DNA from 3 places in the Allobosea sp. GW823-FHT02B03 genome. Region 2 is predicted to be linked to each of the others. Evidence: predicted binding sites of a transcription regulator. Region 2 holds the regulator's gene; each other region holds the start of a gene.
What was found. The regulator PhoB, encoded in region 2, activates phosphate uptake and scavenging genes when phosphate is short. The targets are predictions, from matches to a motif close to TGTCATNNANCTGTCAT.

Region 1 (7,402 bases), on a different contig from region 2:
CAATTTCGTCGGCGAGGCGACCAAATGGGTCGGCGGCCTTCTGCAATCGCTCTGGTCGGGCGGCACCGCGATCATCGGTGTCTTCTCGCTGCTGGTGCTGACGCCGGTCATCGCCTTCTATCTGCTCGCCGACTGGGATCGCATGGTCGAGACCGTCGATGGCTGGCTGCCGCGCGATCATCGCGACACGATCCGCGGTCTGCTGCACGAGATGGACACCGCCATCGCCGGCTTCCTGCGCGGGCAGGCGCTGGTCTGCCTGCTGCTCGGGCTGTTCTACGCCGTCGGGCTCTCGCTGCTCGGGGTGAACTTCGGCGCCCTGATCGGCATCATCTCCGGCTTCCTCTCCTTCATCCCCTATGTCGGCTCGCTGACCGGCCTCGTTCTCTCCGTCGGTGTCGCGACCGTGCAGTTCTGGCCGGACTGGACGATGCCGCTGGCGACGCTCGCCGTCTTCGCCGCCGGTCAGTTCTTCGAAGGCAACATCCTGCAGCCCAAGCTGGTCGGTGACTCCATCGGCGTCCACCCGGTCTGGCTGATGTTCGCGCTGCTCGCCTTCGGCTCGCTCTTCGGCTTCGTCGGCCTGCTGCTCGCGGTGCCGTTGGCGGCGATCATCGGCGTCTTGATGCGCTTCGCCCTGCGCCAATATCTCGCCAGCAATCTCTATCATGGCGCTGCCCCCAAGGCCGCAGCCAAGCATGTCGACCGTCATGCCGGGAACTGAGCCGCCGCGCCGGCCGCGCCAGCTCGCCTTCGACCTGCCGGTCGACAGCCGGCACGGCGTCGAGGATTTTCTCGTCGGCCCCTCCAACGAGCAGGCCTATGGGCTGGTCGAGAGCTGGCCCGCCTGGCCGGATGCCTGGCTGCGCCTTGTCGGGCCCGAGGGCTCGGGCAAGACGCATCTTGCCGCGATCTGGGCGGCCCGTGCCCATGCCTGGACCTTGCAGGCCAGCGAGATCGACGAGGCCAAGGTGCCGCATCTCGCCTCCGGCGGGGCGCTGGTCATCGAGGATTGCGATGCCGGCCGGCTCGACGAGCGGGCGCTGTTCCATCTGCTCAACGCCATCAAGGCGCGCGGCGGCTTTGCCCTGCTGACGGCGCGTACACCCCCCGATCAATGGGGGCTTGGTGTGCCGGACCTGCTCTCGCGTCTGCGGCTCGCCCCTGCAGCCGAGATCGCGGCCCCCGATGATGCGCTGCTGCGGGCGTTGCTGGTCAAGCTCTTCGTCGACCGGCAATTGATCGTCGACACCAGCACCATCGAGGCGCTGGCGCTCCGCATGGAGCGCTCCTTCGCAGCGGCCCGCGACCTCGTCGACGCCATCGACCGGCTCTCGCTCGAACGCGGCCGGCGCGTCACCCGCGCCATGGCGAACGAAGTCGCGGCCAGCCTGTTCGACGCCGACTAGGTTCAGGCCTTGGCGGCTGCTGGCGTCGCCACTAGCCGGGCATGGATCGCCTCGAGCAGCATGTCGTGCGCACGCGCGGCGATGGCGTCGAGCGACGGTGTCTTGACGAACATGGCCGCCGCCTTCTCCGTCAGTTCCTCGCGGGTCGGCAGCGTCGGCATATGCCATTGCGCCATCGCCTCATGGGCCTGGAGCTGGATGGCGTGCAGCCGCTCGCCGGCGCGGCTCTGCATCGCGGCGAGCGCCTCGCGCAGCTCAGGCAGGGTCAGGGTCGGCAGGGCGGGCAGATGCATCTCCGGCAGGCCGGGCGCGTTGGCATAGGCATCGCGCAGACCCTGGACGATCCGCTCGACCGGCACGGAGGCGGCGAGGCGCTCGGCCGAGCGCTCGATGACGCGCGGGGGCAGGGCCTGCGAGCGGTCGATTACGGCCTGTGGCGGCGCCTTCAGATCCCAGACCAGACGAAGCTTCGACAGGCCGAGGATCAGGTAATAGGTCGGGTCCCACTGCCACCAGCGGAAACCCTGGCGCACGCTGTACTGATAGGCATGGTGGTTGTTGTGCCAGCCTTCGCCCATGGTGATGATCGCCAGCCACCAATTGTTCCGACTCTCGTCGCCGGTGACGTAGTGCTTGTCGCCATGCACATGGGCGAGCGAGTTGATGCAGAACGTGCCGTGGTAGACCAGCACGGTCGAGATGAAGAAGCCGACGAACAGACCCGACCAGCCATCGATGGCGAAGCAGGCGAGGGCAAGCAGGATCGCCGGCGCGAGTTCGAAGCGGTGCAGCAGCTGAAGCTCGGGGAAGCGGGTGAGGTCGGTGACGGTCGAGCCGTCGAACTCGTGGTGCTGGCGGCTGAAGATCCAGCCGACATGCGAATAGAAGAACGAGCTCTGCACCGGCGAGTGCACGTCGTGCTCGGTGTCGGCGAAGCGATGATGATGCCGGTGCTTCGAGGCCCACCAGATCACGCTCTTTTGCGCGGTCGACTGGGCGAGGAAGGCGAGGACGAACTGGCCGATGCGGCTGGTCTTGTAGGAGCGATGCGAGAAGTAGCGGTGATAGCCGGCCGTGACGGCGAACATGCGCAGCCAGTAAAGCCCGAAGCAGAGCCAGAGCGAGGTCGCGGTCACGCCGCTCCAGAGCGCGCCGAAGCAGGCTAGATGCGCCAGGATGAACGGCACTGCCGAGGGGTAGACGATGTCGTCATGGTCGTGGGCTGAAGAGAGTTCTGACAAGATCGTTCTCTGGAAATGTCTGGCGCGGCATGCGGGATTCGCATGCGACCAAACAGGAGAGCGGGTTTGAGCGCAAGGTTCCTGAGCCCTCATGGCGACAATTGCGGCAGCGGGCCGCACGGCATGCGCGGCCGTCATAGGAAAAGGGCTGGAACACGCCCGCCGCGAACATTGCTCATGGCGCTGGACCTCGAATGTCATCGAAGCGTTACGCTAGGATGCCTTGAGGGTGAGTGGGCCGATGGTCGGCCGACGGCAAACCGACACAGACGACAGCTACAGGATTGGCAGTGACACGAGCGGCAGCGGCGAAGGCGAGGCGAATGAACCAGGATCTGGCCGAAGCGGCGGCTTCGAGGGCAGCGACGCCGGCACCGGAGGCCACGGTGCTCACTGTGGACCATGAGCTGCGCCAATCGCCGCAGCGCTTCATGAATCGCGAACTGTCCTGGCTGCAGTTCAACCGCCGGGTGATGGAGGAAGCCTCCAACCGCAACCATCCGCTGCTGGAGCAGCTGCGCTTCCTCTCGATCTCGGCCAACAATCTCGACGAGTTCTTCATGGTCCGGGTCTCCGGACTGCGGGAGCAGCTCAAGGCCGGCGTGGTGACGCCGAGCCAGGACGGGCTGAGCCCGGCCGAGCAGCTCGTCGCATTAGGCGCGGCGGTGTCCGACCTGACCCGCGACCAGCAGACGCGCTGGGTCGAGCTCAGGCAGGACCTGCAGGACAACCGGATCATCCTCCTGAAGGCTGCCGATATCGGCCCGCAGGAGCGTGTCTGGCTCGAGGATCGCTTCCTGCACTATGTCTTCCCGGTGCTGACGCCGCTGGCGATCGACCCCGCCCACCCTTTCCCGTTCATTCCGAATCTCGGCTTCAGCTTGGCGCTGGCTCTGGAGCGCATCAGCGACGGGCGCGCTCTCGACGCGCTGATCCGCGTCCCCGGCAAGATCGACCGCTTCATCGAGGTGCCTGATCTGGCGCGCGATGGCGTGCAGCGCTTCATCATGCTCGAGGACCTGGTCTCGCTGTTCATCGGCAAGCTCTTCCCGGGCTATGAGATCAAGGGCACTGGCTCCTTCCGCATCATTCGCGACTCCGACCTCGACATCGAGGAGGAGGCTGAGGATCTGGTCCGCGTCTTCGAGAGCATGCTGAAGCAGCGCCGCCGCGGCGTCGTCATCCGCCTCGAGCTGCATGCCGACACGCCGGACCACCTGCGCCAGCTGATCGTGCGCGAACTCAGGGTCGATCCTGACGAGATCGTGATCGTCGACGGGATGATCGGCCTGAACGAGCTCTCGCAGCTCGTCGGGGTCGACCGGCCGGACCTGAAGTTCAAGCCCTATAATGCCCGCTTCCCCGAGCGGATTCGCGAGCATGGCGGCGACTGCTTCGCCGCGATCCGCCAGAAGGACCTGATCGTCCACCACCCCTATGAGAGCTTCGACGTCGTCGTGCAGTTCCTGCAGCAGGCGGCGCGCGACCCCAATGTCGTGGCGATCAAGCAGACGCTCTACCGGACGTCCTCCAACTCGCCGATCGTCCAGGCGCTCGCCGAGGCGGCCGAGGCCGGCAAGTCCGTGACGGCGCTGGTCGAGCTCAAGGCGCGCTTCGACGAGGAAGCCAATATCCGCTGGGCCAAGGACCTCGAGCGCGCCGGCGTGCAGGTCGTCTACGGCTTCATCGAGCTCAAGACGCACGCCAAGCTCTCGATGGTGGTCCGCCGCGAGGCAGGCCAGCTCGTGACCTACTGCCATATCGCGACCGGCAACTACCACCCGATCACGGCGCGCATCTACACCGACGTCTCCTTCTTCACGGCCGATCCGGTGATGGCGCAGGACGTGGCGCGGATCTTCAACTTCATCACCGGCTATGCCGAACCGGCTGAGCTCGAGCGCATGGCGGTCTCGCCGGTCAACCTGAAGAAGCGGCTGCTCGACGACATCGCCGAGGAGATCGAGCATGTGAAGGCCGGCCGCAAGGGCGCGATCTGGGGCAAATGCAACTCGCTGGTCGACCCCGAGATCATCGACGCGCTCTATGACGCCAGCCAGGCCGGCGTTCAGATTGATTTCGTCGTTCGCGGCATCTGCTGCCTGCGACCCGGTGTCCCAGGCCTTTCCGACAATATCCGGGTCAAGTCGATCGTCGGGCGCTTCCTTGAGCATACCCGTGTCTATGCCTTCGGCGCCGGGCACGGCATGCCGTCGCCCAAGGCGAAGCTCTACATTTCCTCGGCCGATCTGATGCCGCGCAACCTGGACCGCCGTGTGGAGGCGCTGACGCCGATCCTCAACCCCACCGTGCACCAGCAGCTGCTCGAGCAGATCATGCTGGCCAATTTTCTCGACAACGAACAGAGCTGGACCATCTTGCCCGATGGCGGCTCGCGACGCATTGTCCCGCCGTCGGCCGAAGAGTCGTTCAACGCCCACAAGTACTTTATGACGAATCCGAGCCTGTCCGGTCGTGGAAAATCACTCTCCAGTTCAAGTCCTCGCAGCCTTTCCCGCCGTTCCGGCAAGAAGGCCTGAGCAGGCGCAAGGGCGTTTGAGCCTGGGTGATACCGTCGCCATCATCGATATCGGTTCGAACTCGGTCCGCCTCGTCGTCTATGAGAACCTGTCCCGGGCACCGGGGCAGGTCTTCAACGAGAAGGAGATGGCGGGGCTCGGCCGTCAGGTCGCCTCGACCGGCATGCTCGCCGCCGACGCGGTCGAGAAGGCGCTGGCGGCGCTCGTCCGTTTCCGCATCCTCTGCGAGGCGATGCATGTCGCGCAATTGCGCGTCATCGCCACGGCAGCGGCGCGCTATGCCTCGAACGGTCCCGATTTCATCGCCCGCGCCGAGGCGGCGGTCGGCCAGCCGATCGAGCTGATCTCGGGCGACCGCGAGGCCTATCTCTCGGCGCTCGGCGTCATCTCCGGTTTCGATCGGCCCAATGGCGTGGTCGGTGATCTCGGCGGCGGATCGCTCGAACTCGCGGCGGTCGACGGCAGCAGGGTCGGGGAGGGCGTCAGCCTGGCGCTCGGCGGCCTCGCGCTGATGGACCGCGCGAAGAACTCGATCAAGGCTGCCGAGAAGATCGTCCGGGACGATCTGGACAACCACCCGCAGCTCGCCGCGATGCGTGGCCGTGATTTCTTCGCCGTCGGCGGCACCTGGCGCGCGCTCGCGACGCTCCATCAGCGCCAGTCCGGTTATCCGCTCAACGTCATGCACGGCTACACCGTGCCGGCCCGCGAGGCGAGCGAGTTCGTCCGTCTCGTCGAGCGCGCCGACGCCGCCATGCTCGAATCGATCGAGGCGATCTCCTCGGCCCGCCGGCCGCTGCTCGCCTATGGCGCGCTCGTGCTCGACCAGCTGATAAAGCGCGGCCGCCCGCGCCAGGTCGTGATCTCGGCGCACGGTGTCCGCGAAGGGCTCATGCATGAGCAGCTCGCTCCGGCGGAGCGGGATGCCGACGCCTTGCTCCGCGGTGCCCAGGACTACAACCAGCTGCGCGCCCGCGATCCACGCCATGCCGCGGATCTGGTCCCCTGGGCCGAGCGATTGCTCGACAGTGCCTATCCGAACGATGAACCGGCCTTGAAGCGCCTGCAGATCGCTGCGTGCCTGCTCTCCGACATTGGCTGGCGGGCCCATCCCGACTATCGCGGCGAGCAGACCCTCAACGTCATCGCCCACGCGCCGTTCAGCGGCGTCGACCATGCCGGCCGTGCCTTCCTGTCGCTGACCGCCTTCTACCGCTATGCCGGGCTGAAGGGCGCGGCTCCGGCTGCGGAAGGCCTTCGCCGCCTGCTGACACCGCGCGTGCTCGAGCGAGCGCATGTGGTCGCAGCGATCTTCCGCGTCGCCTATCTGATGTCGGCAGGCATGCCAGGGATCCTGTCGCAGACGACGCTGGTCTGCGATGACCGACGCCTGATCCTGAGCCTGCCGCCGGAATTCCGCTCGCTGGCCAGCCAGCGCGTCACCGGGCGGCTGAAGCAGCTCGCGCGCCTGCTCGGCCGCGAGGTCGAGATTCGCTGAGGCGCGAGCGCCCGGTCTGCGCTCAGAGCACTTCGAACCAGGTCCAGAGGCCGAGGTCGAAGCGCTCCAGCACCGTCGATGAAATCAGCCAGCGGCCGGGATTGTCGGCGATGAAGGCGATGTGCAGGCGCTTGCCCTCGGGAATCTGCACCGTGTCGAGGAAATAGGGCTCCCAGCCATCGTCGAGCGGGTGCAGCAGCCGGAAGCTGTGGCCGTGGACATGGAAAGGCTGCAGGAAGTCGGTCTTGTTGGTGATACCGATCACCACCGGCGAGCCCCGCCGGACGCTGAGCAGCGGCTTGCTCTGCGCAGCGCCCGTTCCGCCGTTGAGGCGCCATGGCCGCGCCTGGTCGACGCCGTCGAGATTGAGCTTGTTGTCCGCACCGACCTTGGCGCCGCCCTCGACGAGGATTTCGGCCCGGCTGGCGTTCTGCAGCCTGACCTCGGCCGGCAGCGTCGGATTGGGCGCCAGGGCCGAGATCGGGCTGGCGGCGACGCGTTTTGTCCCGGGCTTGGCGGCCTCGCTGACGAAGCGCACCAAGGGCATGCCGGGGCCGATCAGCGCCGTGACGCTGGCGCTCGCGCCGATCTCCTCCGGCATGTCGAAGATCACGTCGTAGCGCGTGCCGGGCGCGAAGGGCAGTTGGGCCCGCACCGGCTCGAAGGTTTCGGTCGGCTGGCCGTCGACCGCGACGACGAAGGCTTTCAGCCCGT
Region 2 (7,402 bases):
TCGCCTCCGAGCACCTGCCGCGCCTGACCGAGCGCTTCTACCGCGTCGACAACGCTGCCAGCCGCGAGGCCGGAGGCACCGGGCTCGGGCTCGCCATCGTCAAGCACATCGTGCTGCGCCATCGCGGCCGGCTGACGATCGAGAGCGTCGTCGGCGAGGGCGCGACCTTCAAGGCGGTCCTGCCATTGTTGGCCGAATCCGGCCGTTAACGAAACGTGACAGCTGCCGTTGCGGCTTGATGACGATCTGTCATCTGGCTGTCATATCCGGGGTGTTTTTGCGCGCCGCTAGACCTTGCGACCCAGAGAGGACATCTCATGCGCAAACTTCTCATTCTCGCGGCCGCGGCTGTCGGGATCTCCGGCGCCGCCCAGGCTGCCGACATCACCGGCGCCGGCGCGACCTTCCCCTTCCCGATCTACTCCAAATGGGCCGAGGCCTATAAGAAGGAGACCAATATCGGTCTCAACTACCAGTCGATCGGCTCGGGTGGCGGCATCCGCCAGATCAAGGCCAAGACCGTCGCCTTCGGCGCCACCGACGCCCCGCTCAAGGGCGAGGACCTGACCAAGGACGGCCTGATCCAGTTCCCGACCGTGATGGGCGGCGTCGTCCCGGCGATCAACGTCCCCGGCATCGAGGCCGGCAAGCTGAAGCTCACCGGCCCGGTCATCGCCGAGATCTATCTCGGCACGATCAAGAAGTGGAACGATCCCAAGATCGCCGCGCTGAACCCCGGCCTGACCCTGCCCGAGGCCAATATCAGCCCCGTCTACCGCTCCGACGGCTCGGGCACGACCTTCGTCTGGACCGATTATCTCTCGCGCGTCTCGCCGGAGTGGAAGTCGAAGATCGGCACCAACACCGCCGTGCAGTGGCCGGTCGGCATCGGCGGCAAGGGCAATGAGGGCGTCTCCGCCTCGGTCAAGCAGGTCGCCAACTCGATCGGCTATGTCGAATACGCCTACGCCAAGCAGAACAAGCTCGCCCATGCGCTCGTCCAGAACGCCGAAGGCAACTTCCCGGCGCCGGACGACAAGTCCTTCCAGGCTGCCGCCGCCAATGCCAACTGGAACGAGGCTCCCGGCTTCGGCATCTCGCTGAACAACCAGAAGGGCGCGCAGGCCTGGCCGATCACTTCCGCCACCTTCCTGCTGATCCATGCCAAGCCGGAGAAGCCGGAAGAGACCCAGGCGGCGCTGAAGTTCGTCGACTGGGCCTACAAGAGCGGCGACCAGCTGGCGCTCGACCTCGACTACGTGCCGCTGCCGGCGAACGTCAAGGACCAGGTCCGCAACGCCTGGAAGGGCGTCACCGATCCGGCCGGCAAGCCGATCTTCTGATCGCCCTGCGACCACGCTAAAGGAAGGGGCCGGTTCCGGCCCCTTCGACCCGCCTGAAACCGACTGGAGTTTCTTCGATGGCTGCCGTGACTGACCAGATGGCATCGGGATTGCCCGCCATCCGCAGGACCCCGAAAGGCACCTTCGACCTCGTCTTCCGCAATGCCAGCTTCCTGGCGGCGCTGTTCGTGCTGGTTCTGCTCGCCGGGATCATCGGCGCCATGGTGGCCGGCGGCTGGCCGGCCTTCCGCGAATTCGGCTTCAGCTTCCTCACCTCGAGCGTCTGGGACACCCAGAACGATCAGTACGGCGCCTTCCCGGCGATCGTCGGCACCTTGTCGACCGCGCTGATCGCCCTCGTCGTCGGCGTCCCGCTCTCGCTCGGCATCGCCGTCTTCCTGACGCAGCTCGCCCCGCCCTGGTTCAAGCGGCCGGTCTCGACCGCGATCGAGCTGCTCGCCGCCGTGCCCTCGATCATCTACGGCATGTGGGGGCTCTTCGTCTTCGTGCCGCTCTTTGCGGCCTATGTGCAGATCCCGCTCTCGAACATCGTCGAGGGCATGCCGATCGTCGGCACCATCCTGTACTCGCGCTCGCCCTCGGGCCTGGGCATCCTGACCGCCGGCATCATCCTGGCGTTCATGATCATCCCGTTCATCGCCTCGATCACCCGCGACATGCTCGAGCAGATCCCCTCGGTGCTGCGCGAGAGCGCCTACGGCATCGGCGCGACGACCTGGGAGGTCGTCCGCCACGTGCTGGTGCCGCAGGCCGGCGTCTCGATCATCGGCGCGATCATGCTCGGCCTCGGCCGCGCGCTCGGCGAGACCATGGCCGTGACCTTCGTCGTCGGCAACGCCAACCGGCTCTCGGCCTCGGTGATGGACCCCGGCTCGACCATCGCCTCGCGCATCGCCAACGAGTTCAACGAGGCGCTCGGCCTGCAGCTCCACGCGCTGATCGCGCTCGGCTGCATCCTGTTCTTCGTCACCTTCGTCGTCCTCGTCATCGCGCGCATCCTGGTCGCGCGCGTCAAGTCGTTCTGAGGAAGCGCAAGCCATGAACTCGACGCCTCCTTCCGCCTCCGCCGCGCCTGCGATGGTGATGACCCCTGAAGTCCCGTGGGGCCGCGTGCGCCCGGCGCGCCGCAATGCCGACCGGCTGATGAAGATCATCGCCACGGCGTTCACCCTCGTCGCCATCACCGTGCTGTTCTGGATCCTCGGCATGCTGGTGGTGAAGGGCATTGGCGGCCTCTCGGCCGGCACCTTCACGCAGATCACGCCCGGCCCCGGCTCCGAGGGCGGCGGCCTCGCCAACGCCATCGTGGGCTCTGCCGTGCTGACCTTCCTCGGCATCGCGCTGGCGACGCCGATCGGCGTGCTCGCCGGCACCTATCTCGCCGAATACGGCCGCGGCTCGAAGCTCGCCAACCTGATCCGCTTCATCAACGACATCCTGCTCTCGGCGCCCTCGATCCTGATCGGCCTGTTCGTCTACGTCATCCTGGTCGAGCCCTTCCGCGGCTATTCCGGCTGGGCTGGTGGCGTCGCGCTCGGCATCATCGCGATCCCGGTCATCGTGCGCACCACCGAGGATATGCTGCGCCTCGTCCCGGCGCCGCTGCGCGAGGCTGGCTCGGCCCTCGGCGCCCCGCCTTCGGTGGTGATCACCGCGATCACCTGGCGGGCGGCGAAGTCCGGCATGGTCACCGGCATCCTGCTGGCGCTGGCGCGCATTGCCGGCGAGACCGCGCCGCTGCTCTTCACCGCGCTGAACAACAATTTCTGGTTCTCGCCGACGCTGGTCGGCGGCGTCTCCAACCTGCCCGTGACGATCTATCAGTTCGCCTCGGCCCCTTACGAGAACTGGCAGCAGCTCGCCTGGGCCGGTTCGCTGATCATCACCGTCTCGATCCTTTTGCTCTCGCTTATCGCCCGGCGCATCGTGCGCGGCGGCAAGTGAGCACCACGCCCGATCGGAAGGAACATGTCGATGCTCTCGACCCTGGAACTCAGCCCGCAGGTCCTCGACGCCCAGGCGCCGATCCGGATCGCGGTGAAGAACCTCGATTTCTACTATGGCGAGCACAAGGCGCTGAAGAACGTCAATCTCAGCTTCCGTGACCGCCATGTCACCGCGCTGATCGGCCCCTCCGGCTGCGGCAAGTCGACCCTGCTGCGCATCTTCAACCGGATCTACTCGCTCTATCCGGAGCAGCGCGCCACCGGCGAGGTGCTGCTCGACGGCCGCAACGTCATCTCCAACGATGTCGACGTCAACGAGCTGCGCTCGCGCATCGGCATGGTCTTCCAGAAGCCGACGCCGTTCCCGATGTCGATCTACGACAATGTCGCCTTCGGCATCCGTCTCTACGAGAAGCCGCCGAAGTCGGAGCTCGACGACCGCGTCGAGGGTGCGCTGCGCCGCTCCGCTCTCTGGGACGAGGTCAAGGACAAGCTGAAGAGCTCCGGCATGGGCCTCTCCGGCGGCCAACAGCAGCGCCTCTGCATCGCCCGCACCATCGCCCAGAAGCCCGAGGTCATCCTGTTCGACGAACCGACCTCGGCGCTCGATCCGATCTCGACCGGCAAGATCGAGGACCTGCTGGAGCAGCTGAAGAGCGACTTCACCATCGTCATCGTCACCCACAACATGCAGCAGGCGGCGCGCGTCTCGCAGTACACCGCCTTCATGTATCTCGGCGAGGTCGTCGAGTTCGACGCGACCAACACCATCTTCATGAACCCCAACAAGAAGCAGACGCAGGACTACGTCACCGGCCGCTTCGGCTGACGCCCGCAAGTCCGCTCGCTCCCGCCACAGGATCCGCCCCGATGTCCGATCATATCGTCCGTTCCTATGATGCCGACCTCGAAGGGCTGCGCCGCAGCCTGGCCGAGATGGGCGGCATGTCCGAGCGCATGCTCGGCGATTCCACCGTGGCGCTGGTGCGCCGCGACACCGCGCTGGCGCAGAAGGTCATCACCGCCGACCAGCGGCTCGACAACCTCCAGCGCGATGTCGAGGAAAAAGCGGTGCTGACCATCGCCCGCCGCCAGCCGCTCGCCAACGATCTGCGCGAGCTGATCTCGGCGATCCGCATCGCTGCCGACATCGAGCGCGTCGGCGATCTCGCGAAGAACATCGCCAAGCGTGCGGTCGCGATCTCCGGCCAGTTCTCGCCGCCGCACCGCGCCGTGGTCGGGCTCGAGCATATGAGCCGCCTGGTGCAGGCTCAGCTCAAGGATGTGCTCGACGCCTATGCCGCCAGCAACGAGCAGAAGGCGATGGAGGTCTGGCGCCGCGACGACGAGATCGACGCGCTCTACACCTCGCTCTTCCGCGAGCTCCTGACCTATATGATGGAAGATCCGCGCAACATCACCTTCTGCACGCATCTCCTGTTCTGCGCCAAGAACGTCGAGCGCATCGGCGACCACACCACCAATATCGCCGAGACGATCCACTACCTGATCACCGGCCAGTCGGTGGAAGAGAGCCGTCCCAAGCTCGACACCACCAACATCCTGGTCGACCTGCCCGCAGCCAATGGCTGAGCGGACGGGCGCCTGAGCGGAGGCCGGACATGCCTGCACGCATCCTGATCGTCGAGGACGAGGAGCCGCTGACCCTGCTGCTCCGCTACAATCTCGAGGCCGAGGGCTTCGAGGTCGACAGCGTCGCGCGCGGCGACGATGCCGAGCTGCATCTGCGCGATCATACGCCCGATCTCGTCCTGCTCGACTGGATGCTGCCCGGCCTTTCCGGCATCGAGCTCTGCAGGCGGCTGCGCGCCCGGCGCGACACCGAGCGCGTGCCGATCATCATGCTGACGGCGCGCGGCGAGGAGACCGAGCGGGTGCGCGGCCTCGCCACCGGCGCCGACGATTATGTCGTCAAGCCGTTCTCGCTGCCGGAGCTGATCGCCCGCATCCAGGCGCTGCTGCGCCGGGTCAAGCCCGGCCATGTCGTCGGCATGCTGACGGCCGGCGATCTCGAGCTCGACCGGACGACACGGCGGGTGCGCCGCGGCGGCGCCGAGCTGCATCTCGGCCCGACCGAGTTCCGCCTGCTCGAATTCCTGATGCAGGCCCCAGGCCGGGTCTATTCGCGGGCCCAGCTGCTCGACGCCGTCTGGGGGCGCGACGTCTATATCGATGAGCGCACCGTCGACGTTCATGTCGGGCGCCTGCGCAAGGCGATCACCCCCGACGACGCCAAGGATCCGCTGCGCACCGTGCGCGGCGCCGGCTACGCCTTCGACGAGACCTTCGCCCGCGGCTGAGGCTTCAGCGCGGCGCGGCGACGATCACCGCCGCGCCCGCGAGACACAGCACCGCCCCAGCCAGATCGAAGCGATCCGGCGGGACCTTCTCGACCAGCCACATCCAGCCCAGCGACGCGACGATGTAGACCCCGCCATAGGCGGCAAAGGCGCGCCCGGCGGCGGCGCTGTCGATCAGCGTCAGGAGCCAGGCGAAGAGCGCCAGGGCGAGGAGCCCCGGCAGCAGCCACCAGGCCGATTTGCCGAGCTTGAGCCAGGCCCAGAAGGTGAAGCAGCCGGCGATTTCGGCCAGCGCGGCCCCCAGATAGATCGCGAAACCGGTCATGGCGCTTCGGCCAGCCGGGCAAAGACCGGGCGGTAGGCTTCCGAGGCCAGCGGCGACAGAGCGCTGGCATCGGCGAAGGCGAACCAGCGGATCTCGCTATGCTCGTCATTGGCGATAGTTGGATCGCCGCCATCCCAGCCTGTGACGCTGAACAGATGCCACAGGGCCGGCGAGACGCCGTCGCTCTCCGTCGTCTCGATCGTGGTGAAGTGCGCGAATGTGGTCGGCGTGATGCCGATCTCCTCCTGCAATTCGCGGATCAGGGCCTGATCGGCCGTTTCGCCGGGCTCGACATGCCCGCCGATCGTGTCCCAGCAGGATGGCCGGTTCCGGCGATGCGATGCCCTCAGCCCGAGCAGGACGCGTCCGCCCCGGATCGGCAGGGCGCAGGCATATTCGACAGGGCCCGCGGTTTCGTCGGCGCGCATCGGCGTCTCTCCCACCAATAGAAAAGCCGGCCCGAAGGCCGGCTTTGATGGCTCGATCGGCTCCTGCCGGATCAGGCGCGCACCTTGCGGTCGCGGCGCCGATCCGTTGCCGGCTGGTAGGCGATGCGGGCGTGATAGCCGCAATAGGGCATGCCGGTCAGCGAGCGGCCGCCGCAGAAGCGGAACTCAGGCGAGGTCGGGTCGCCCATCGGCCAGCGGCACATGTATTCGCGCAGGTCCATGATGGTGACGCGCTCGGAGAACGGGATCACCACCTCCTCGGCGGGAGCCGGGACGTGCTCGGCTTCCGGCTCCGCCTCGATCTCCGGGACGAATTGCGGGGCGAGCGCGGTGTTGCCGCGGGTCATGCCGCCACCGCCCGCAGCCGGGCTGGCCATCGGATGCGCCGGCGGACGGGTCGCGGGTTTGCGCGGGCGCGGCGCGGCCGAGCCGGGATTCTTGGCGCGGCCCGAAAGGCCGAGACGGTGGACCTTGCCGATGACAGCATTGCGGGTGACGTTGCCGAGTTCGCCGGCGATCTGGCTGGCGCTCAGGCCGTCATTCCAGAGCTTCTTGAGCAGTTCGACGCGTTCGTCGGTCCAGGCTCCAGCTTCGCTCATCGATTTCACCTGTCTTCGTCATGCCTTGCCGATAGCGGGCGAGGCATAGGGAAAGATCATGGCGGAATCCGATATCGGCAGCGTCCGTCGGAGAACGGAAACCGCTACGCTCGGAACTGACGATACTGGAGACGCCGCACGAGATGTCGTATCTGACAAAGGGGACCATACAAGATGGCTTGACTCGCCCACAAGAGTCGCCGAATCGGAAATCGGCTTTTCCCCAGACAAACCTTCGATCCCGCAGCCGGGTGAGTCTATTTGGCAACGCTGCGGGGCCGGGCCGGAATTGACAGTGCCGGACCGCTTTTGCATAGTCTTCTCAATGCGGCCGCCCTTGGGGCGGCGCTTATGTTTTGAGCGATCCGGACTTTCGAGCGATGCGGCTGACGGCGCGA
Region 3 (7,402 bases), on a different contig from region 2:
TTTGCGGGTCGGCATCGGCGGCCCGGTCGGCTCCGGCAAGACGGCGCTGATGGAGGCTCTCTGCAAGCGCATGCGCGACCGCTACGAGATCGCCGCCATCACCAACGATATCTACACCAAGGAGGATGCGCGCATCCTCACCGTCTCCGGGGCGCTGCCCGAGGAGCGGATCATGGGCGTCGAGACCGGCGGCTGCCCGCATACCGCGATCCGCGAGGACTGCTCGATCAACCTCGCCGCGGTCGCCGAGATGCGCGGAAAATTCCCTGCGCTCGACCTGATCCTCATCGAATCCGGCGGCGACAACCTCGCCGCCACCTTCTCGCCCGAGCTCGCCGACCTGACGATCTATGTCATCGACGTCGCCGCCGGCGAGAAGATCCCGCGCAAGGGCGGACCGGGCATCACCCGCTCCGACCTTCTCGTCATCAACAAGACCGACCTCGCCCCGCATGTCGGCGCGGATCTTGCAGTGATGGATCGCGATTCGCGGACCATGCGCGGCAAGCGGCCTTTCGCCTTCACCAATACGCGGGCGGGGGACGGCGTCGAGCAGGTGGTCGATTTCATCGAGACCGCCGGAGGGCTCAAGGCCACGGCGCGAGGCTGAGGGATTTGAGACGATGGCACGCAGGACGATGGCGAGAGGCATGGCCGTGGCATTGACGCTTCTGCTGACGGGTGTTGCGGCCCCGGCGCTGGCTCATACCGGCGTCGGCTCCGTCGAGGGGCTGGCGCAGGGGCTGCTGCACCCGCTGACCGGGCTCGATCACGTCCTGGCCATGGTCGCGGTCGGCCTCTGGGCCGGGCTCGTCGGCGGCAAAGCGCGCATCGCCTATCCCGTCGCCTTCGTGGCGACGATGGCGCTGGCCGGCGCCTGGGCCATGGCCGGCGGCGAACTGCCCGGCGCCGAAATCGGCATCGCGGTCTCGATCGTCATCCTCGGGCTCGCCATCGCGCTCAAGGCCTCGCCGCCGCTGGCGGCGGGCGCGCTCGCCTGCGGCATCTTCGCGATCTTCCACGGCTTCGCACATGGGGCGGAGCTGCCTGAGAACGCCAGCGGCTTCGCCTATGCCGTCGGCTTCATCATCGCCACGGCCGCGCTGCACGGCGCCGGCCTCGTCCTCGCAGTCCGACTCGCGCAGCATGCTCCTGTCCTGGCGCGTGTCGCGGGCGGCGGGCTGGTCCTTGCCGGCGTCGCCATTCTGGCCGGCTGAAGGCCGGCAGCCAGTCCCTCAGATGATCCGGCGCCGGAGATAGCCACCGATCTGCTCGACCGCGACGACCAGCGCGAAGATCGCGAGGATGATGGTCAGCGCCGTGTCGTAGTCGAACAGGTCGAAGGCGACCTTGAGCTCGACGCCGATGCCGCCGGCGCCGACCAGCCCGAGCACGACCGAGGCACGCGTCGCCTTCTCGACGCAGAACAGCGAGGTCGCGATGAAGGACGGCATCGCGTTCGGCACCACCGCCGAGAAGATCAGTCCGGTCCGGTTCGCGCCGATGGTCGAGAGCGCCTCGCGCGGGCCCTTGTCGGTCTCTTCCATCGCCTCGGCGAAGAAGCGCCCGGCATAGCCGATCGTGTCGACCATCAGCGCCAGCACGCCGGCAGCTGGGCCGAGGCCCACCGCGATCACGAAGAACAGCGCCCAGATCAGGTCCGGCACGGTGCGGAACAGGGCGATCAGCCCGCGCGTCAGTACACGGATGATGGGGTGCGGCGACAGGCCTTCCGCCGCGAGCACGGCGAGCGGAAAGCTCAGGATCAATCCGAGCACGCAGCCCGAGACCGCCATCTGAAAGGTCGTCGCCAGCGAGGCGAGGATGCTGTCGAGCCGGGCGAGGTCGGGCGGGAACATCCGCGAGAGGATGTTGCCCATATAGGGCAGGCCGCGCACGAGCTTCTCGGCCGAGAGCTCGGAGCCGCTGAACGACCAGACCAGCAGTGCCAGCGCCAGGAACCAGCCCATGAAGGCGGCGGCGCTCGGCCGCGCGAAGCGGTCGCCGGCATGGAGGCCGTGCGGAGTGGATTGCAGGCTCATGCGAACACCGGAACAGGTTGCGCCGCCGGCTCCGCTTCGGCCGGCTCCTCGAAGAAGGCGGCGAGCTCCGCCTCGTTGCAGTGCAGGGCGCGCCGGTCCAGCGCGATCCCGCCATTGCCGAGGCCTACGATGCGATCGGCGAAGCGCAGCGCGTGCGCCATGTGGTGCGAGACGAAGACGAGGGTGAGCCCCTTGTCCCGGGTCAGCCGGAACAGCAACTCCATCACCTCGCGCCCGGCGCGCGGATCGAGGCTGGCATCGGGCTCGTCGGCGAGCACGATCTGCGGCCGCTGCATCAGCATGCGGGCGATCGCGACGCGCTGCGACTGGCCGCCGGAAAGCGAATCCGCGCGCTGCATCGCCTTGTCGGCGAGGCCTACGGCGGCGAGGCAGGCCATCGCCTCGTCGCGGATCTCGGCCGGGGCCAGGGCCTGCGTCCAGGTACGCGGGCCGGAGCGGCGCGACTGCACGCCATGCACGACATTGCTCAGCGCGCTCAGCCGCGAAACCAGGTTGTGCTTCTGGAAGACGACGCCGACCCGGGCCCGGAAGCGCTTCAGCGCCGCGCCGCGCAGGCTGCCGACCGTCTCGCCCAGCACCGAGATCGTGCCGGCATCCGCCTCGGCGAGCCGCACGATCATGCGCAGCAGGGTCGACTTGCCGGTGCCGTTGGCGCCGATCAGCGCCAGGGCCTCACCCTGCGGGATGGCGAGGTCGAGCCCGCCGATGATCCGGCGCGTGCCAAAACTCTTGGCGAGGCCGGAGATGGCGACGACGGGCGCTGCTGCGTCCGCCGTCGGCAATGTCTGCGCGCTCTGCGGCATCACTCGATGAACTTGTTGAACTCGGTGATGCCGATGGTCTGGTAGATCGAGCGGACATAGTCGTAGTCGCTGTCCTTGATCTCCGGCAGGAAGACGCCGCCGACGAACTTCTTGTTGTCGTCGGTCTCGGAGACGACGGCCTTCATCAGCTCCTGGCCATTGTCGAGGAAGGTCTTGCGGACCTTGGCGAGCACCTCCGGCTTAACCTTCGGGCTGGCGATCATCACGTCGTTCGGCAGGTCGCGGCCGCGGGCGACGACCGCGAAGCCGGTCTTCGGGTCGGATTTGCGGATGCTGTTGAGGTGGCCGAGGTTCAGGCCGATGGCGGCGATGTCGCCGCGCTTCATCGCTTCGGCGGCGACATTGCGCTTCACGAAGATCGGCTTGTAGTCGACATTGTACTTCAGGCCGAAATCGGCGAGCGCCTGGGCCGGGCCGAGATGCTGCGAGGTCGAGCCGATCTCGCCGAAGGAGATGGTCTTGCCCTTGAGATCGGCGACCGTCTTGATTGGGCCGTTCGCGAGCACGGCGACCTGCGAGAAATAGTCGGGACGCTGCCAGCCGACGACGGGCACCGCGCCGGTGCGCGCCTTGAAGACCACGTATTCGGCCGGGCCGGTCAGCACGAAATCGATCTGGTCGGCCGCCATGGCCTCGACCGCCGCGGTGCGGCCGGAGACCGCGAAGAACTGCATCTTCAGCCCGGAGAGCTTCTCGAAGGCGGCCTTGAACGGCCCGAACTCGCGCTGCAGCGATTCCAGCCCGTCGACATCGGTCACGGCGAAACGGATCGTCTCCTGCGCCTGCGCGGCCGGAGACACGAAGGCGGCAGCGGCCGCGATGAATGCATAAGCCAGCTTCTTCAGCATGGGCGTCCTCCCTCGGGGTTCGAAGGCGGCGCTAAACAGCCCATGCGACGCTGGGGTGACGGTGGCGCGACGGCTGGATGACGCCCGTGCCGTCATGCCGCTGTCATCTGCCGGTCGCATGCGCCTTCGCCCGAAGCGGCGCGAGTGATCCGGGCGCCGGTGACAAGGAGCGGATGCGGTGGCGCTACAGATCTCAGGCGGCCGGGTACTGGCCGGAGCCTTCGAAACGGCCGATCTCGCCGTGCGCGACGGCATGATCGCCGTTGCCGATGCGCCGCTGCCGGACAATGTCCTGCGCCTCGATGCCACCGGCCTGCTCGTCCTGCCCGGCCTCGTCGACTGTCATGGCGATGCCTTCGAGCGTCACATCATGCCGCGCCCGGGCGTTTCCTTCGACATCGAGCTCGCCTTGCGCGACGCCGACCGGGCCCTGCTCGCCAGCGGCATCACCACCGCCTTCCATGGCGTCACCTGGTCCTGGGAACCGGGCCTGCGCGGGGCCGAGAATGCGCGGCGCCTGGTCGAGGCGATCGAGCGCCTGGGACCCGAGCTAGGCGCCGATACGCGCTTCCATTTACGCCACGAGACCTACAACCTCGATGCCGAGCCGGAGATCCTCGCCTGGCTGGCCGCCGGCCGGGTCGGGGTTCTCGCCTTCAACGACCATATGGAGGGCACGCTGAAATCACGCAGCCGGCCGGACAAGGTCGGCAAGATGGTCGAGCGCACCGGCCTCTCGCATGAGGATTTCATGCTGCTGGTCGAGAACGTCCATAGTCGCCGCGACGAGGTGTCCGGCTCGATCGAGCGGCTGGCAGCGGCTGCCCGTGGCGCCGGGGTGCCGACCTTCTCGCATGACGACATGACCCCGGAGATGCGCCGCTGGTACCGCGGGCTCGGCGTCGACGTGGCCGAATTCCCGATCGACGAGGAGACGACGCGCGAAGCCGCCGCCCATGGCGAGCCGATCGTCTTCGGCGCGCCCAATGTCGTGCGCGGCGGCTCGCATACCGGCTGCCCGGCCGCCGAGGAGATGGTGCGCCAGGGATTCTGCACCATCCTCGCCTCCGACTACTATTATCCCGCGCTGCCGCTCGCGCCCTTCATCCTCGCCGAGCGTGGCGCGGCGAGCTTCGAAGCTGCCTGGAAGCTGGTCTCGCAGGGGCCGGCCGAGGCGCTCGGCCTCACAGACCGCGGTGTCATCGCGCCCGGCAAGCGGGCCGATCTCGTGCTGATCGCGCCCGAACCGCAGCCCCGCATTGTCGCGACCATCGCCGGCGGGCGGCTGGTCCATCTGGCTGATCAGCGTCTTCTGGCCTGACCGCGCGGCTCAGGCGACGCTGCTCTTGCAATCAGCCGGGCAGTGTCGGCCACCGTGCTTGCCGGCGGGACCACTCTACAAGATCGCGTGAGGTCTGCGACCTGCGGAAGGAGGCCGGCGATCGCCGCTGAGCTGGCTTGCTTGCGAGAAACCTGCGCATCGCCTGTTGTGGCCGGGTCCAGAGCGTCCATGGCCGGTATGGCGCAAGGTCATGACGTAGATGTCGTCCTTTGCTCGTTCAGGATAATCGCAATTGTCGAAGTGTCTGTCCATGTTAGGGTCGCTGTGCTGCGCGAGAATTGGTGCCGAAAATTAAACTTGTTGCCATTCTCGCGAGTATGTCGAGCGTAGCGAAACGGCAATTGGGGAGTTGCGGCATGAACAGAAGTGTTGTTGCGGTTGTTCTGGGTCTCCTTTTGTGTCCTGCGCCGGCTGAGATGGCGTCCGCCCAGGGCGCGCCGACCGCGTTGACCGAGGCGGAGGCTCAGGCCATCGGCGTCGACGCCTATATCTACTTCTATCCGCTGGTCACGATGGACATCACGCGGAGACAATCCACCAACATCGAGGCCGGGAAGGAGTTCGGCAAAGGCCCGATGAACATGTTCGTCAATATTCCGTCGTTTCCGTCGGCGGACATGAAGCTGGTGGTGCGGGTCAACTTCGACACGCTCTATTCCGTCGCCTGGCTCGATCTCACCAAGGAGCCGCAGGTCGTCTCCGCGCCGGACACCGGCGGGCGCTTCTATCTCCTGCCGATGCTGGACATGTGGTCGGATGTGTTCGCGTCGCCGGGATGGCGCACCACCGGGACGCAGGCCGGCAATTTCCTCGTCACGCCGCCCGGCTGGACCGGAACGGTGCCGGCCGACATGTCGCGGATCAGCGCGCCGACGCCATATACTTGGGTCATCGGGCGGACGAAGACGGACGGCCCCTCGGACTATGAGGCGGTCCACAAGATCCAGGCCGGCTACAAGGTCACGGCGCTGTCGGATTGGGGCAAGGCGCCGAAACCGGTCGAGGCGAGGATCGATCCGAGCGTCGACATGAAGACCCCTCCGAAGACCCAGGCCGACAGCATGCCGGCGGACAAGTACTTCGCCTACGCCGCCGAGCTGCTGAAGCTGCACCCGCCGCATCTCACCGACCAGCCGATCGTCGCGCAAATGAAGCGCATCGGCATCGTGCCGGGCCAGAGCTTCGATTTCGCGGCGCTCCCGGCCGCGGTGAAGAAGGGCCTCGAAGGCGCGCCGGAAGCCGGGCAGCGGCTGATGCTCTGGAAGCTCCCGACGCTCGCCCGCGTCACCAATAACTGGTCGATGAATACCGACACGATGGGCGTCTACGGCAACTTCTACCTCAAGCGCGCCATTGTCGCGCAGCAGGGCCTCGGCGCGAACCTGCCCGAGGACGCGATCTACCCGCTCAACCTCGCGGACGAGTCCGGCAGGCCGCTCGACGGCGCCAACAAATACATGCTGCACTTCGAGAAGGGCGCTGCCCCGCCGGTCAATGCCTTCTGGTCGATCACGCTCTACGACCCGCAAGGCTTCCAGGTCGGCAACGTCTTGAACCGCTTCGCGGTGAGCAGCTGGATGCCGTTCAAATACAATGCCGACGGCTCGCTGGACCTCTATTTCCAGAACGAGAGCCCCGGCAAGGACAAGGAGGCCAACTGGCTTCCGGCCCCGAAGGACGGCTTCAACCTGACGATGCGGCTCTACGGGCCGAAGTCGGAAGCGCTCACCGGCAAATGGAACCCGCCGCCGGTCACCCGCGTGCAGGCGCTTCCCCAGGTTGTGGGACAGTAACCGGCGAGGAGGTTGCCGGCGCTGACCCGCGCCGGCAGCCGCGGGTTATCAGGCGGCGTAGCCCTTCACGCTCGAAAGCGCCGTCATCACGCCGCGCAATTCGGCAAGGCCGCGCAGCCGCCCGACCGCCGGATAGCCCGGAAACGAGCCCTTGCCGGCGTCGTCGAGCAACTCGTGGCCATGGTCGGGCCGCATCGGGATGCGCCAGTGCTTCCAGCCTGCGGCCTTCCGGCGAGTCTGCTCGCTCATCAGCGCGTCGACCAGCGCCACCATGTCGGTGTCGCCGCCGAGATGCTCAGCCTCCATGAAGGAGCCGTCCGGGTCCTTGGCGACATTACGCAGATGCGCGAACCAGATCTTGTCGGCGAAGCGCCTGGCGATCGCCGGCACGTCGTTCTTCGGATTGGCGCCGAGCGAGCCGGAGCATAGGGTGAGCCCGTTCGAGGGCGAGTCCACCGCGCCGAGGATGAAGGCGATGTCCTCCTCGTCCGAGCAGATCCGCGGCAGGCCGAAGAGCGGGCGCGGCGGGTCG

Region 1: AC1REK_RS19940 (RNA degradosome polyphosphate kinase) is a predicted target of PhoB. The motif match lies at 2,846-2,862, and genes of this name have one in related genera.
Region 3: AC1REK_RS04465 (alpha-D-ribose 1-methylphosphonate 5-triphosphate diphosphatase) is a predicted target of PhoB. The motif match lies at 3,826-3,842, and genes of this name have one in related genera.

Annotation. Positions count from the first base shown of each region.
Region 1 covers NZ_JBXAJY010000005.1:598,240-605,641, forward strand. Annotated here, with positions in the region: gene AC1REK_RS19925 (AI-2E family transporter) at 1-724, shown strand, start outside; gene AC1REK_RS19930 (P-loop NTPase family protein) at 699-1,409, shown strand; gene AC1REK_RS19935 (acyl-CoA desaturase) at 1,412-2,650, opposite strand; gene AC1REK_RS19940 (RNA degradosome polyphosphate kinase) at 2,974-5,190, shown strand; gene ppx (exopolyphosphatase) at 5,207-6,688, shown strand; gene AC1REK_RS19950 (multicopper oxidase family protein) at 6,711-7,402, opposite strand, start outside.
Region 2 covers NZ_JBXAJY010000006.1:437,921-445,322, reverse strand. Annotated here, with positions in the region: gene AC1REK_RS22280 (ATP-binding protein) at 1-209, shown strand, start outside; gene pstS (phosphate ABC transporter substrate-binding protein PstS) at 318-1,343, shown strand; gene pstC (phosphate ABC transporter permease subunit PstC) at 1,421-2,389, shown strand; gene pstA (phosphate ABC transporter permease PstA) at 2,403-3,308, shown strand; gene pstB (phosphate ABC transporter ATP-binding protein PstB) at 3,333-4,139, shown strand; gene phoU (phosphate signaling complex protein PhoU) at 4,181-4,903, shown strand; gene phoB (phosphate regulon transcriptional regulator PhoB) at 4,933-5,631, shown strand; gene AC1REK_RS22245 (YnfA family protein) at 5,636-5,956, opposite strand; gene AC1REK_RS22240 (NUDIX hydrolase) at 5,953-6,384, opposite strand; gene AC1REK_RS22235 (GcrA family cell cycle regulator) at 6,456-7,004, opposite strand.
Region 3 covers NZ_JBXAJY010000001.1:959,508-966,909, forward strand. Annotated here, with positions in the region: gene ureG (urease accessory protein UreG) at 1-610, shown strand, start outside; gene AC1REK_RS04445 (HupE/UreJ family protein) at 651-1,217, shown strand; gene phnE (phosphonate ABC transporter, permease protein PhnE) at 1,236-2,042, opposite strand; gene AC1REK_RS04455 (phosphonate ABC transporter ATP-binding protein) at 2,039-2,866, opposite strand; gene AC1REK_RS04460 (PhnD/SsuA/transferrin family substrate-binding protein) at 2,866-3,735, opposite strand; gene AC1REK_RS04465 (alpha-D-ribose 1-methylphosphonate 5-triphosphate diphosphatase) at 3,914-5,056, shown strand; gene AC1REK_RS04470 (DUF1254 domain-containing protein) at 5,494-6,870, shown strand; gene uxuA (mannonate dehydratase) at 6,919-7,402, opposite strand, start outside.